Regions from separate parts of the Bacillus sp. C28GYM-DRY-1 genome, predicted to be linked through region 1. Evidence: riboswitches for the same ligand, from Rfam matches in the RefSeq annotation. Region 1 holds a riboswitch; the other holds the start of a gene.
The links. A riboswitch is a leader RNA that binds a small molecule or an ion and turns the genes downstream of it on or off. The one in region 1 is predicted to bind cyclic di-AMP.

Region 1 (8,084 bases):
TTTGAATCTATGGATGACCACGCCAAATTGTTTGTCCGCGGCACATCGTGGAATAAAAAGAAGTATAAACCGGTGCTTGAGGCTGGGGATTATAAGGAAGCGGCAACGGCATTGCAAACATCAGGATATGCTACAGACCCTGAATACGCAGACAAAATCAGCACTATTGTGGAAAAATACGATTTAGATGAGTACGATGAGGTGAATCCATCGCTCAAATCAGTGGATTTAAAAGCTTCCATTAAAGACAGTGCCGTTCAAGATATATGGTCCAAGCCTTCTACTGATGATCGGTCCATAAAGCTCACCTCTGCTCAATCTTACGTCGACAAAGACATAAAGGTTGTATCCAAAAAGCAGAAAGGCCAGTCCGTATGGTACCAATTTCAAATCAATGATAAACTCATCGGCTGGATTGATGATTCAGCTGTTGAAATAAAGGAAGCAACCTGAGCCCTTTTTCCTGGTATTTTTAATTCATTGTTCCATCCAGGGGAATTTGAGGTATAATATTCCATGGAAGTTATCACTTATTAACTATGCTTTCAGGAGGGAACAAAGGTGCATAAATATAGACGGAGAAACACGGTTGCCTTTACAGTATTAGCTTATTTCACTTTTTTTGCGGGAGTATTTTTGTTTAGTATCGGACTTTATAATGCTGATAATCTGGAACTCAATGAAAAAGGCTATTACATCGCTGTTATGATCCTTGTAGCGGTCGGTGCGATTCTTACACAAAAAGTGACCCGTGATAACGCAGAGGATAACGAAATCATCGCGGAACAGGAAAAAAGACAAAATCAATCTCATACCGAATCATAAAAAATCCGGCGCTTAAATCGCCGGATTTTTTGTTATTATCCCGTAAATACCTCGCCGTCAGGATAACGGATATTTGATTTCTCTGTTTTCGCAAATGAAAACACGAACGTCAAAGGACCAATTCTTCCGATGAACATGATGACAATAATGATACATTTGCCCACTTTTGTAAGTTCAGGGGTCAATCCCATTGATAGACCGACAGTTCCGAATGCGGAAAAGGTTTCAAACACAATTTGAATAAACGGCGCTTGTTCTGTGACCGTCAGGGCGAATATCCCTAAAAACACAATGAACAAACCGGTGACGCTCACAGCTAAAGCTTTAATGATAATCGGATATTTGATGGAGCGGCGGAAAATAACCGTTTCTTTTTTACCTCGCAAATAAGCAGTTACAGACATTAAAATCACGATGAATGTAGTCAGCTTAATGCCGCTCGCCGTTGAAGCGCTGCCTGCACCGATAAACATTAATAATAAAGTAAATACAATCGTTCCTTCTCTCATACTTCCAATATCTAGAGAATTGAAGCCCGCGGTTCTTGGCGTCACAGCTTGAAAATAGGAAGCCCATAGTTTATCTCCTATATGCAGATGGCCGAGCGTGCCGGGATTGCTGTACTCTAAAATAAAGATCACAAGCATAGCGACCGCATTCAGAATCAGGGTTCCTGTCAGCATGATTTTCGTGTGTAGAGAAAAGGCTTTAAATCGCCGATTTTTCATAATGTCAAACAGAACGGTAAATCCAATCCCTCCTGTGATAAATAAGAGAGTAATCACTAGGTTAACTGTAGGATCCCCAACGTAGCTCATCAAATTATCCGGCCACAACGAAAACCCGGCATTGTTAAAAGCAGATATTGAGTGAAACAGACTGGCAAACAAGCCGGATGCCCAGCCATACTGGGGCACAAGCCTGATGGATAAGATGAGTGCTGCTATCAACTCAATACTGATGGAAAACAGAAACAGGACTTTGACAAGACCTATGACACCGCCGATTGTCGGCTGATTTAAGGCTTCCTGAACCAGCATTCGTTCTTTTAATCCGATTTTTTTTCCTAATATCATGACAATCAAAACAGCAAAAGTCATAAATCCAAGCCCGCCGATCTGAATCAGCCCCATGATGACAGTTTGCCCGAAAAGTGTAAATTCTGTACCTGTATCGACAACTGCAAGTCCTGTAACGGTTGTTGCGGAAGCTGCAGTAAAAAGGGCATCTATCCATGACAATGGCTTCATTGTAGAAATCGGAAGCTTTAACAGCACAGCCCCGATGATAATGGTGAGAAAAAAACCAATTGCCAGCACTTGAGGCGGTGTAAAACGAACCCATTTGATCACTTTATCCTTTTGAAGTGTCACCTAAGTCTACATCCCTTCGTTTTCAAAACGTTTAATATCCTTTTTGTGCCCCATGATCACCAGGCAATCCTGTTCGTGAATGACGTCTTCAGGTGCGGGGGAAAGACGGATATCTCCATGATGTTTAATGGCAAGGATTGTACAGCCGTACTTTGCTCTTACATTCAGATCAATAATTGATTTTGAATCAAGCTTATGTGTTGCCAGCAGCTCGACAATACTGTAATCATCAGATAAATCAATGTAATTTAAAACGTTCTCATCAGAAAGGCTTTGTGCGATCTTGACGCCCATATCCTTTTCAGGATGAATAATGCGGTCAGCGCCGATTTTTTCAAGCACCTTATGATGATAATGGTTTTGAGCCTTCACCCAAATATTTGGGATGTCAAACTCCTTTAATAATAGGGTAGTCAGGGTACTCGCTTGAATATTCGCTCCGATTGCAACGATCACATATTCAAAATTGCGTATTCCTAACGATAGCAATTCGTTTTCTTCAGTGGCGTTGGCGATCACCGCATGAGTTGCGTAAGAAGCGTATGCATTTACCTTTTCTTCGTTGATGTCAACCGCAAGGACCTCATGCCCCATTCTGTGCAGCTCTTTGCAAATGCTTCCGCCAAACCTGCCCAGTCCGATCACGGCAAATTGCTTGTTTTTTATTCTTCCCAATGTTCATAACTCCCTTAGTAAAATTAACGCTTTTTGAAGCAAAAAAGACCATTTCGAAGAATGGTCGCTAATAGACCTCCTCTCTGTAAACGCCTACGAGGTTAGCTGTCGGATTAGGGATTCAGAGTACCCCCTCTTACGTAGTAAGATTCACCCCAAAGCTGTTACAAAAACAGCCAATCGTTGGTTCCCCCGTTCGTATTTGATTAAGCGGAAAAAGAGACTGTATGAAATTGAACACTCAAGAATTTACTCCTGTTTCTAGAGTTTGTCAATTTAAATTTTAAACTAGAAAAAAGATAACTGGAAATAGAGGAAAAAGGGGAGGTCAAAACGCAAAAAAGACCGGCGTTAACCGGTCTTTTAGATTACTTGCAGCCGCATGGCTGAGTTGGAGGGGTGCTGCGTTTAGCAACGTCAATGCTGGCTTCTGCATAAAATTTATTTCCGATGCTCAATGATTTATTCTCCGCACGGAAAGTATATGTGCCAGCGGCAGGAAGAGTTTTGTTATTCAATTTTAATTTGAATTCGCCAGCTCCTAATAAATCAAGCGCCAGAGGGATTCTTACTGTTTTCCCGTTATTTAGGATCTGTGTTTCACGCAAGGCATTACCGTTCAACGTGTCTTTCGTATTTGCAGTAAATCCGCTTGGCAATGTAAATTCCATGACGCCAAGGCTGAGGAGCGTATTTGGACGGTACGTCAATTCGATATCTGAGAAAGACCATTCCGTTTTGCTGGCCCCTGTGATTGTTGCAAACAATGAGGCTGATGATTTTATGCTCATAGTAGGCTCAGAAGTTGATTTAGATTCAGCCGCGAAAGAAGCAGTAGGTGCAGAAACGAGTAATCCGAGACTCAATGCACTGATTGCTAGAGAAGATAATAGTTTGCGTTTCATAACAAAATTCCCCCTAAAAAAAGTTATATTATGTACAGAGGCCTGTCCGCTTTTCACCCCCTATGATTGGCCTAATGTAAATTTTATCTATATAAAAATTACCACCAAATATTTACGAAGTAAATGGGTTGTCCGGCCTATATTTTTTAAATATTTAAGTAATTGCAAATAAATGAACAAAAAACGCCCGGTTTCCCGGACGTTTTCTGTTTTAATTTGTTTCAATCGGTATAAATGTAAAAATGTCCCCGCTCTGCACCGATTCAGCAAGTCGTTTGAGCCAATCATAGTAAGCTTTAGAGCTTTCAAGCTGCTCGTATAACTGTAGTGCTTCATTTTTGATGTCCTCATTGAGACCTTCCTTGTTTATAACCTCTTGTAAATCAGCTTGAGCCTCTTCAATAGCTGCTACATTTACCTGCACTTCGCGTTCCCATTTAGGCGGAAAGAAATTTGTGAAAAATTTGAAGAAATCTTTTTCAGCCACAAAGGTATGCTTGCGGATGCCCCGGTGAAATGTTTTTTTCACTACATTTAAGTCCTGGAGCTTTTTGACGCCTGTGCTCATGCTTGGCTTGCTCATTTGCAATTCCTCACGCATTTCGTCAAGTGTCATCTCATCCCTCATATACATCGTGCCATATAAAATCCCGACACTGCGGGTAATACCGTAAAGATCCATCGTTTCAGCAATGGAGTCGATAACAAGATCCCGAGCCTGTTCTATAGCTGCAAATTCTGGATTTTCATCCATACTGACCCTCTTTTCCATTAGAAAATTAAATTCGTTAAGTTATTTCTTTATGTTCTTTATCTTAACGAAACATAAAGAAATGTCAAAAAGAAAATCAAAATGGGGCTTTGACAGTTTAAAATTCGTATGTTAGATTAAGATTGTTAAAAACATTAAATTTTTATTTAACAAACTTTATTTACGTCAAGGAGGCTTATATGAGTCAAACATTATATATTGACGGAGAATGGATCAGTGCCGAAGAAGAGCAGATCCGCAGCATTATCAATCCATTTAATCAAGAAGAAATTGCAACCGTAAGCGAAGGAGGGCGAGAGGACGCCATCAAGGCAATTTCAGCCGCGCGAAGAGCATTTGACAAAGGAGAATGGTCATCTCTATCCGGGCTTGAACGCGGGAAGATTGTTCTGAAAATTGCGGAATTAATCAGACGCGACCTTGATGAGCTGGCTGAGCTTGAATCGCTTGATACGGGAAAAACACTCGAAGAAAGCAAGGCGGATATGGACGATATTGCCAATGTTTTTCAATATTACGCCGGATTGGCAGATAAAGATGGCGGAGAGATCATTTCATCTCCGGTCCCTGATTCAGAAAGCAAAATTATCAGAGAGCCAATTGGGGTTTGCGGCCAGATTACTCCGTGGAATTACCCGCTCCTGCAGGCGAGCTGGAAAATCGCGCCTGCATTGGCTGCAGGAAATACGATCGTCATGAAGCCGAGTGAGATTACACCGCTAACGACAATCAAAGTCTTCAAGCTAATGGAAGAGGCCGGTGTTCCCGAAGGTGTCGCAAATCTTGTGCTTGGGCCGGGAGCCACAGTGGGCGACGAGCTTGCCGTAAACAAAGACGTCGATTTGATTTCGTTTACGGGTGGAGTCGAAACAGGCAAAAAAATCATGCGGGCCGCAAGCGGAAACGTCAAAAAAATTGCGCTTGAACTTGGCGGAAAGAATCCAAATATCGTTTTCAAGGATGCAGATCTAGAAGTTGCTGTCGATCAGGCATTAAACGCTGTATTTTTCCATGCCGGCCAAGTATGCTCCGCCGGTTCCCGCTTGCTTGTTGAAGATGCCATTCACGATCAATTTTTAACAGAGCTTGTCAAACGGGCAAAACGCATAAAACTCGGAAATGGTTTTCACGAAGAGACAGAAAGCGGCCCGCTTATTTCTGCAGAGCACAGGGCAAAGGTAGAAAAATATGTAAAGATCGGAATAGAAGAAGGCGCGAAGCTTGAGACAGGCGGCAAACGCCCCGAAGACCCTGCGCTTCAAAATGGCTTTTTCTATGAACCTACTATTTTTTCAAACTGTAAATCTGATATGAGAATTGTTCAGGAAGAGGTTTTCGGTCCTGTATTGACAGTCGAAACCTTCAGCTCTGAAGAAGAGGTCATCGCGCTTGCGAATGATACCATCTATGGCTTGGCCGGAGCGGTATGGTCTAAAGATATTGAAAAGTGCGAACGCGTAGCATCCCGCTTGAGAATGGGAACAGTTTGGATTAACGATTTCCATCCGTACTTTGCACAGGCGCCATGGGGTGGCTATAAGCAATCCGGGTTCGGACGAGAGCTTGGAAAAATAGGTCTTGAAGAATACACGGAAGTCAAACATGTATATCGCAATACAAAACCGGCAGCGGTTAATTGGTTCAATTCATAAGAGGGGGAGTTAATGATGACATTAAATATGAAGATAGAAAGCATGCACAAATTCCACACATTTGAAATTCCGACTGTGATTAAGCACGGAATCGGAGCCGTCAAAAATACGGGTGAAGAAGTTGCTTCTCTTGGCGTTTCAAAGGCACTCCTTGTCACAGACCCAGGAATTTATAAAGCCGGCGTCGTAGATCCTGTTATCGAATCACTTAAAGATGCAGGCATTGAAGTGGTGCTCTTTAATAAAGTAGAGCCAAACCCGCCTGTCCGTCTGGTGAATGAAGGTTCTGAGCTTTACAGAAAAGAGAACTGTAATGGTTTGGTGGCAGTCGGAGGCGGAAGCTCCATGGATACTGCAAAAGCAATCGGAGTAGAAGCCACTCACGAAGGAAGCGTGCTGGATTATGAAGCGGCAGATGGGAAAAAACCGCTGGAAAACCGTATTCCTCCGCTTACGACAATTCCGACAACGGCTGGAACTGGATCAGAAGTAACTCAATGGGCAGTTATCACAGATGAAGAAAGAGAATTTAAATTCAACACGGGCGGTCCACTGATTGCAGCGCACCTGACCATCATTGATCCTGAACTTCATATTTCAATGCCTCCGCATGTAACAGCCATGACGGGAATTGATGCGCTTGCTCATGCCATTGAGTGCTATACAATGAAATTTGCGCAGCCAATCACGGATGCAGTTGCCTTGATGGCGATTGAATACGCCGCTCATTATATTAAAAGAGCATTTGCTGACGGAGAGGATCTGGAAGCAAGATATGGAATGGCGCAGGCTGCGATGCTTGCAGGTCTCTCTTACGGCAGTGAATCAGCGGGCGCGGCTCATGCGATGAGCCAAACGCTTGGCGGTATTATCCCAGTTGCTCACGGTCAATGTGTGGCTGCGATGATGGGTCCTGTCATGGAGTACAACTGGAAGGGCTACCCTGAGAAATTTGCACGTATTGCGAAAGCGTTCGGTATTGATACAAGCAATATGACAACAGAAGAAGCTGCGAAAGCATCTGTCAATTGGATGTATGACCTGGTCGAAGACTTAGAAGTACCGACTTTAGAAGAGCAGGGAGTATCACCTGATATGATCGAACGTTTGTCAAAAGAAGCGATGAAAGATCCGCAAACCTTTGGAAACCCTAGAGATTTAAATGAAAAAGCATATAATTGGATCTACAAGCGCTGCTTTAACCTTACACCTAAAACGGTATAACTACATGTCCCGCTCCTTTACAGAGCGGGATTTTTCTGGATAATGAAGCATAGATGGAAATTTTAGAGAAGAAGGAAGGTGCTGCTGATGTGGAAGCGTATGGCCGCAAAAGCGGAAGGCGTATATATCGCAGATACAGAAAGCTTCATAACAAAGCAAATGGACAAGCTTGATTTTGATTATGGCGGCATCCCCGGCGACTTGCATTTTGGCCTGACCAAAAAAGCGGGGGCCAGAGAACCGATGTTTTCAAGAGGGACTGAAATTTTCAACCGAAGACAAATTTCTATTGTTTCAATAGAGGAATGTGATGAAATTGCTTTAAAAATAGGAGTGCCGAGCATTTTGCCGGAATGGCTCGGGGCGAATGTGGCAGTCAGCGGCATACCCGATCTTACTTCATTAAAAGAAGGAAGCCGGCTCATTTTTCCAAGCGGAGCCGCTTTGCTGTGTGAGGGAGAAAATGATCCGTGTATTCAGCCGGGAGAAGTCATTCAGTCTTATTATCCGGACAAGCCGAAGCTGGCACCGGCTTTTGTCCGCCACGCACTGGGCATAAGAGGGATTGTCTGCATTGTTGAGAGGCCCGGAGCTGTTTACGCAGGTAATGAAATAGTAGTTCATTCCTATCAGCGGAAAGCCAAACCACGAAAAGCAG
Region 2 (8,084 bases), on a different contig from region 1:
CTTTGACCGGCCCTTGATTTGTCGTGATTTGCTTAAAACCGTTTGTCCAATAGGCGAGGCCTTTTAATTGATTTTTCTTTAGAGAATCAAACAGCTGTGTACCGATGCTGCCGTTCAGCCCTTTTTTGGCTGCATCATAATTTGTAAATGCATACGGCAGATCCAGCACGCCCCATTCAGGCGAGAGCATGCCGAGCTTCGATGTGGAGGGGGCGATAAATTGAACATCGCCGTTTTGCAATGCTTCAATTTCTTCAATGTCCGAATACAGGCTTCCATTCGGATACACTTCAATTTTTATTTTTCCGCCTGATTTCTCGTTTACCAGCTCGGCGAATTTATTGGCGGCCAGCCCTTTCGGCGTATTTTCGGCAACCACATGGCTGAATGTAAACACGAGCTGATCCTGTAAGCCTTCCTGGTCGTCATCATAAACAATCTCTTCACTGACGCTATGATCATGAAATCCGATAAATAAAGCGGTTGCAATACCGGCGATCATCAGTGCGAGACATGCAAGCAAACTCTTCATGTAAAGCCCTCCCCTTAGTTAAGGATAATGGGGGCAATGCCATTCGTAAAGACCTGAAAGGAGAAGCTGATGAACAAAAAGAAGCTCTCAATCCGTTGGAAAATCACGATCCTATCCTATATACTCGTCATTTTCTCCTTTTTGATCGGCGGCATTGTGCTCATTGGCAATATCCAGCATACAGAGGAGCGGGAGCTGAAGAAACGGCTGATGAATACGGCCCGGACGGTGTCGGAGATGACAGAAGTAAAAGGGGCCTTGGCGCGAAACAAACAAACAGAAGCTGTTCGCCATGCGGTTGAAGAAATCAGGATGATTAATGAAGCAGACTATATTGTCGTCATGGATATGAATCACATCCGCTACACGCATCCTGTCAGTACAAGCATCGGCAAGAAATCTAAGGGGGCAGACGAAAAGGCGGCGTTTGCGGAGCACATTTATTTCTCAGAAGCAAAGGGTGAGATCGGCACGGCGGTTCGCGCTTTTTACCCGGTGAAGGATCACGGTCTGAACCAGATCGGCGTGGTGCTTGTCGGGAAAACACTGCCGGGGATCGCCGACATCCTCCTTCATTTAAAGCGTGATATTGCGTTCATCGTTGTGCTGACACTTGGCTTCGGGCTTGCAGGTTCCTTTCTGCTGGCCCGCCATATCAAAAAACAAATGTTTCAGCTTGAGCCACATGAGATTGTCCGAATGTATGAAGAACGGACGGCGACGTTTCATTCAATGAATGAAGGCGTGATCGCTATTGACAACCGGCTCATCATTACAATCTTCAATGAAAAAGCGAAACAGATCTTTGAGGTGCAGGGGGATCTGGTCGGGAAGGTGATATGGGACGTTCTCAAGGATTCGCGCCTGCCCGAAATCGTGGAGCGGAACAAAGCGGTTTATAATGAAGAAATTCGCGTTAGCGGAAAGGTCATCATGAGCAGCAGAATTCCGATTGTCATGAAGAAAAAAGTCATTGGCGCCGTCGCTATTTTTCAGGACAGAACGGAAGCCGCTAAGATGGCAGAGGAATTGACGGGCGTCAAAAACTTTGTGGAGGCGCTCCGCGTTCAAAACCATGAGCATATGAATAAGCTGCATACAATCGCCGGCCTCATCCAGCTGGGGAAATCTGAAAAAGCCTTGCAGCTTGCATTTCAGGCATCAACTGAGCAGGGAAATGTGACTGAATTTCTGCACCGTTCAATTCAAAATGACGCCGCGGCGGGCCTTCTATTAAGTAAAATCAGAAGAGGCAGGGAGCTTGGCATTGCAGTTCATATTGATGAAAACAGCAGTCTTCAGCAATTTCCAGAGCATGTTGACCAGCATGATATTGTCGTGCTTCTCGGCAACCTGATAGAAAATGCCTTCGGTTCATTTGAAACAGTTCAATCTGATGATAAACGAATTGATATCAGCATTGAACAAACGGATGATATCCTTGCCATTTTAATAGAAGATAACGGCTGCGGGATTGAACCGGTACATATGCCGCACCTTTACAACAAAGGATTCACGGTTAATAAAACGGGTGGCACAGGTTATGGGCTGTATTTAGTGAAACAAATCACAGACAAAGGATCGGGCACGATAGAAGTTGATTCACACGCGGGACAGGGGACATCTTTTTCTATCGTTTTTCCAATGAAGGGGGAGGAAGCACAGCATGGCTCGTAAGGAATGGAAGGTTCTGCTCATTGAAGACGATCTGATGGTTCAAGAGGTAAACAAGGAGTTCATCACAACTGTCAAAGGCTTTACTGTCTGTGCAACAGCGGGAAACGGAGAAGAAGGCATTAAGCTGATTAAAGAAGAACAGCCCGACCTCGTCATTCTCGATGTGTACATGCCGAAAAAAGACGGAATCAAAACCTTGCAGGAGATTAGAAAGCAAAAACTTGAAGTGGATGTCATCGTCGTCTCCGCTGCAAAAGACAAAGAAACGATCTCTCTTATGCTGCAAAACGGAGCGGCCGACTATATCTTAAAACCGTTTAAGCTTGAGCGAATGAGACAGGCGCTTGAAAAATACAAGCAATATAAACAAAAAATAGAAGCGAGCGATACGCTGTCCCAGGAGCAGCTCGATGCGATCCTGAATATTCCGCAGCAGGTGGTACAGGATTTGCCGAAAGGGCTGAATCATTTCACGATGAATGAAGTCACTGCTTTCTTGAAGCAGCAAACCGCATCTCTTTCTGCGGAAGAGGTCGCCAAGGCGCTCGGCATCGCCAGAGTGACAGCGAGACGATACCTTGATTATCTAGAAAAAAACGGCACCATTAAATTGGACGTTCAATACGGCGGAGTCGGCAGGCCCGTCAATCGCTACGTGTTGAAAGGATAAACCTGAGACCAAAAAGACCAAAATGTTCGTTATGATCATAAACTTCCCCAGACTCCATGAAAACGCTATCATTCTAGTAAGAAAGACACAAAGGAGAATAGGACAGGGGGATGCAGGATATGAAACTGTTTAAAAATTTAACAGTTCAGGTCATAACTGCGGTTATCATTGGGGTCATTGTCGGACTGGTCTGGCCGGATGTCGGCAAAGAAATGAAACCGCTTGGCGATACATTTATCAACGCTGTTAAAATGGTGATCGCTCCAATCATTTTCTTCACAATCGTTCTTGGGATTGCAAAAATGGGCGATATGAAGAAGGTTGGAAAAGTAGGGGGAAAAGCGTTTATTTATTTCGAGATTGTCACCACCCTAGCACTCATTATCGGTTTATTTGTCGTCAATATCATGAAGCCGGGAGCAGGCCTTGATTACAGCAAGCTTGAAAAGGGAGATGTATCACAATACACGCAAAATGGCGGTCAGGGAATCGACTGGGTTGAATTTGTCACACACATTGTTCCGTCCAACATGGTTGATGCCTTCGCAAAAGGGGACATTTTGCAAGTCTTATTCTTTTCTATTCTTTTCGGAGTCGGTCTCGCGGCATTAGGTGAAAAAGGGAAAAGCGTCATTGATTTCTTCGACAAGATTTCTCACGTTTTTTTCAAAATCATCGGCTATATCATGCGTGCAGCGCCAATCGGGGCTTTCGGGGCGATGGCGTATACGATCGGGCACTTCGGTCTTGATTCCATCAAGCCCCTGGCAAGCTTAATGATGTCTGTTTATATTACGATGTTCCTGTTCGTGTTTGTTGTTTTAAATCTCATCTGCAAGCTTTACGGATTCAGCCTGTGGAATTACCTCCGGTTCATTAAAGATGAGCTTCTGATCGTGCTTGGCACAAGCTCATCAGAATCGGTGCTTCCGCGTATGATGGATAAAATGGAGCGCTACGGCTGTTCTAAATCCGTTGTCGGGCTTGTTATTCCGACGGGCTATTCGTTCAACCTCGATGGCACATCCATTTACTTATCAATGGCGACCGTCTTTCTGGCACAGGTGTTTGGAGTAGACCTCAGCATCGGCCAGCAAATTACAATTATCCTCGTTCTGATGCTGACATCGAAGGGAGCGGCAGGTGTGACGGGAAGCGGCTTTATCGTCCTTGCCTCAACACTGTCTGCGCTTCAGGTCATTCCGCTGGAGGGCCTTGCACTCCTGCTTGGGGTCGATCGTTTCATGAGTGAAGGAAGAGCGATTGTGAACCTGATCGGAAACGGAATCGCCACGATCATTGTTGCAAAAAGCGAAAATGAATTCGATGAAGCAAAAAGCATAGAGGCTGTTGAAGGCTTGAAAAAAATGAAAACCGCAGTCTAAAAAAACGGACCCTTCATGGGGCCGTTTTTTTTTAATTGTTTAAGTATAATTAAGGTGAGGACAGAGACCTCAGCATTTTTTTGTTATATAATTTAAAAATGGATACTATATTGAATGAAGGACGTTTGTCCTAACAGGAGTGTATAAATGGCCGCTTTAGTTAAATTTTTTCAGCACCCGGGAGTAAGGCGTTTCTCCGTCTTTGTCGTGTTAACTGGTGTGTTATATCTATTTAAGAGCATGATCAATTTGATATTGCTTACCTTCATTTTCACGTTTCTAATGGATCGTTTGGAGCTTGTCGTACGGCGGTTCGTAAGCCGGTTCTACCGCGTGAGCCAGCGGGTTGTCATTACGTTTCTGTACATGTTGCTGGCTGTGCTGCTTACAGTCGGGGGATTTGTTTTTTATCCGGTCGTCGCGGCGCAGATTCAGCAGCTGGTTAAGCAGATTAAACATATCGCGTATCACCCTGACACCATCCCTTTCTTTGACGAGATCACAAGTGTTTTCGGAGATATTAATATCAGTTCATATGTCAAAGAGGGTTTCAATGTGGTGTATACGTATCTGGCCGATATCAGCACATTCGGCTTGCAGATCGTAATGGCGCTCATTCTCAGCATGTTTTTCTTATTTGAGAAAAAGCGGCTTACTGAGTTCATGGCGAAATTTAAAACAAGCAAACTAAGGGTCTTTTATGAGGAAATTGCTTTTTTCGGAAGCAAATTTGCAAGAACGTTCGGCAAGGTGCTTGAGGCTCAATTCATCATTGCGCTCGTCAACTGTATTCTGACGCTGATCGCGCTTTGGATTATGCATTTTCCGCAGCTGTTTGGGCTTTCTATTATGGTGTTCTTCCTTGGATTGATCCCTGTAGCAGGCGTCGTCATTTCTCTGATCCCGCTCAGTATTATCGCGTACAGCACTGGCGGCGGAATGTATGTGCTTTACATGGTGCTTGTCATATTCGCCATACATGCGATCGAAACGTATTTCTTAAATCCGAAGCTGATGTCTGCGAAAACGGAGCTGCCGATCTTTTTCACCTTCACAGTACTCATTTTCTCTGAGCACTTTTTTGGCATTTGGGGTTTAATCATCGGGATTCCGATTTTTGTGTTTCTCCTAGATATTCTTGATGTCACCAACAAGGAAGAAGGACCTAAAAGATTCCAAGAAAAAAGTAACAAAAAATAGTTTACAAAATTGGATCTTTTCTGTATAAATAAAATAAATCATACAATAGTAAGCCACACGCTAAATCCTTTCTTAAGGAGTGGGGGACCCAATCTTTTGGGGTTAATTTTTCATCTGAAAAACGGACATCTCTTCGTCCGAACCCGTCAGCTAACCTCATCAGCGTGAAGAGAGAGTCCTGTGGTTTGAAGATACAGCCAAAGCCCACGGGAGTCTCTCGCGGGCTTTTTTTCAAAAAAGGGAGGAATGCGGATGAAACTGGCTACAAAGATAATCATTGCATTGGTGCTAGGTGCGATAACGGGAATTATTCTTAACGTAACATCACCTGAATTATTTGAAAATTTAAATAAATTTATATTCGGGCCGCTTGGCACCATCTTTTTAAACCTCATTAAAATGCTTGTCGTTCCGATTGTCTTTTTCTCACTAACATTGGGAGTAGCCGGGCTGGGCGACCCTAAGAAGCTTGGTAGAATCGGTGTTAAATCGGTTTCTTATTTTCTCGTTACGACAGCAGTGGCGATTACCATTGCCATGATTTTAGCTCTTGTCATCAAACCGGGAGAGTTTGGAACGTATGATACATCGTCTGCCGAATTTACTGCTGAAAAAGCGCCAAGTATTGCGGACACCCTGTTAAACATTATTCCGGCCAACCCTGTTCAAGCGATGACGGAAGGAAATATGCTGCAAATTATCGCTTTTGCCATTTTTGTAGGGCTTGGGATTACAATGCTCGGAAAAAAAGCGGATATGCTTCTCAAGGTGGTTCAACAAGGAAATGAATTGATGATGTACCTGGTGAACCTTGTAATGAAGTTCGCTCCGTATGGTACATTCGGTCTGATTGCGACAGCTATTGGAAGCCAAGGGTTCAGTGCAATGAAAGCGATGGGCTTGTACATGATTGTGGTAACCCTTGCGCTACTGATACATGCGGTCGTTACCTACGGGTCTACGGTTGCGCTTATAGCCAGAAGAAACCCGATTACGTTCTTTAAAAATTTCTCAGAGGTGATGGTCGTTGCATTCAGTACTTCCAGCAGCAATGCGACCCTGCCGGTATCCATGGATGTGGCACAGAGAAAATTAAAAGTGCCTGAGCCGATCAGCAGCTTCGTTCAGCCGCTCGGTGCTACAATTAATATGGACGGAACAGCCATCATGCAAGGGGTAGCCACCGTCTTCATTGCGCAGGTATTCGGGCATGATCTGACATTCACTCAGCTGCTGATGGTGATACTGACGGCAGTGTTAGCAAGTGTCGGCACCGCGGGTGTTCCTGGAGTCGGCTTAATTATGCTCGCCATGGTGCTTCAATCTGTCGGCTTGCCTGTCGAGGGAATCGGATTAATTCTTGGAATTGACCGCCTGTTAGATATGCTCCGGACAGTGGTGAATACAACAGGAGATGCGGCATGTGCCGTCATTATTACAGAAACAGAAAAGAACAAACAGCCTGAGCAAGCGCCGACTCTATCGGTTTAACCAAACATTTGGAAGCAACAAATGCTATAATACAAACAGTGCCTAATTTTTGGGCACTGTTTATTTTTTGTCGAAAAAGGAGGAAGGCTTTATGGCTGAGCCGATTTTACATATTGAAGGCCTCGATAAAAAGATTGGGTCTACACAAATCTTAAAACAAATCAGCATGGACATCATGGAGGGCGAAATCATCGGCCTGCTCGGTCCGAATGGTTCCGGAAAAACGACACTCATCCGTATCATCGTCGGGCTGTTAAAACAAAACAGCGGAAGTGTGACAATCAGTGGTTTTCAGCATGATACAGAGTTTGAAAAAGCGATGGGAGCGGTTGGAGCGATCGTCGAAAATCCTGAGTTCTATCCGTACCTGACAGGATGGGAAAACCTTAAGCACTTTGCGAATATGCACAAAAAAATAGCGGATGAACGGCTTGATGAAGTAGTGGAACGTGTAGGGCTGACATCGGCGATTCATGATAAGGTGAAATCCTATTCCCTCGGCATGCGCCAGCGTCTTGGTATTGCACAGGCGATTCTTCACCGGCCGAAGCTTCTTATTTTAGATGAACCGACAAATGGTCTTGATCCTGCCGGCATGAAGGATTTTCGCGATCATATTAAGGAGCTCGCAGAAAAGGAAGGAACAGCAGTCCTGTTCGCCACTCACTTGTTGCGGGAGGTTGAAGATCTGTGTAACCGTGTCATCATCATTCAAAAAGGCGAGATTAAAGCGGAAGTCAGCTTACATGGAACAGATCAAAAGACAGAAAAAGCGATCATTGAAGTGCAGCCGGAAGAAAAAGCGCTCAATTGGCTGGCAGGCAATCAATATCAGGCAGAGCGGCAAGACGGGGCGATTGTTGTTGAGGTAGCAAAAGAAAACATTCCGGAGCTGAACCGTTCACTTGTCGGACAAGATCTGAATGTCTTTTCCATTATGCCTTATACGCAATCACTTGAAGATGAATTCATAAAAGCAACAACTGCTCATCAAGAGGAGGGAGAAGAGCTTGTCTAAATTAATTTGGAATGAACATATGAAACTTTTTAATCGGAAGGTAACGTTAGTATCTCTTATCCTGATGGCGGTCTTTCAATTTTTCATGGCCTTGATTATTAAACGGATAGT

Region 2: it holds a riboswitch for cyclic di-AMP, as region 1 does, so the genes downstream of both, Q3W56_RS13445 (dicarboxylate/amino acid:cation symporter) here and ktrA (potassium uptake protein KtrA) in region 1, are expected to answer to the same signal.

Annotation. Positions count from the first base shown of each region.
Region 1 covers NZ_JAUMKF010000036.1:4,707-12,790, reverse strand. Annotated here, with positions in the region: gene Q3W56_RS20155 (glucosaminidase domain-containing protein) at 1-453, shown strand, start outside; gene Q3W56_RS20150 (YiaA/YiaB family inner membrane protein) at 562-825, shown strand; gene ktrB (Ktr system potassium transporter KtrB) at 861-2,198, opposite strand; gene ktrA (potassium uptake protein KtrA) at 2,205-2,873, opposite strand; cyclic di-AMP (ydaO/yuaA leader) riboswitch at 2,948-3,096, opposite strand; gene bslA (biofilm surface layer hydrophobin BslA) at 3,242-3,778, opposite strand; gene cudC (transcriptional regulator GbsR) at 3,990-4,532, opposite strand; gene betB (betaine-aldehyde dehydrogenase) at 4,730-6,202, shown strand; gene gbsB (choline dehydrogenase) at 6,218-7,426, shown strand; gene Q3W56_RS20115 (MOSC domain-containing protein) at 7,514-8,084, shown strand, end outside.
Region 2 covers NZ_JAUMKF010000013.1:9,413-17,496, forward strand. Annotated here, with positions in the region: gene Q3W56_RS13420 (TRAP transporter substrate-binding protein) at 1-532, opposite strand, end outside; gene dctS (two-component system sensor histidine kinase DctS) at 602-2,209, shown strand; gene dctR (two-component system response regulator DctR) at 2,199-2,879, shown strand; gene dctP (C4-dicarboxylate transporter DctP) at 2,999-4,264, shown strand; gene Q3W56_RS13440 (AI-2E family transporter) at 4,412-5,464, shown strand; cyclic di-AMP (ydaO/yuaA leader) riboswitch at 5,513-5,643, shown strand; gene Q3W56_RS13445 (dicarboxylate/amino acid:cation symporter) at 5,717-6,955, shown strand; gene Q3W56_RS13450 (ABC transporter ATP-binding protein) at 7,047-7,973, shown strand; gene Q3W56_RS13455 (ABC transporter permease) at 7,966-8,084, shown strand, end outside.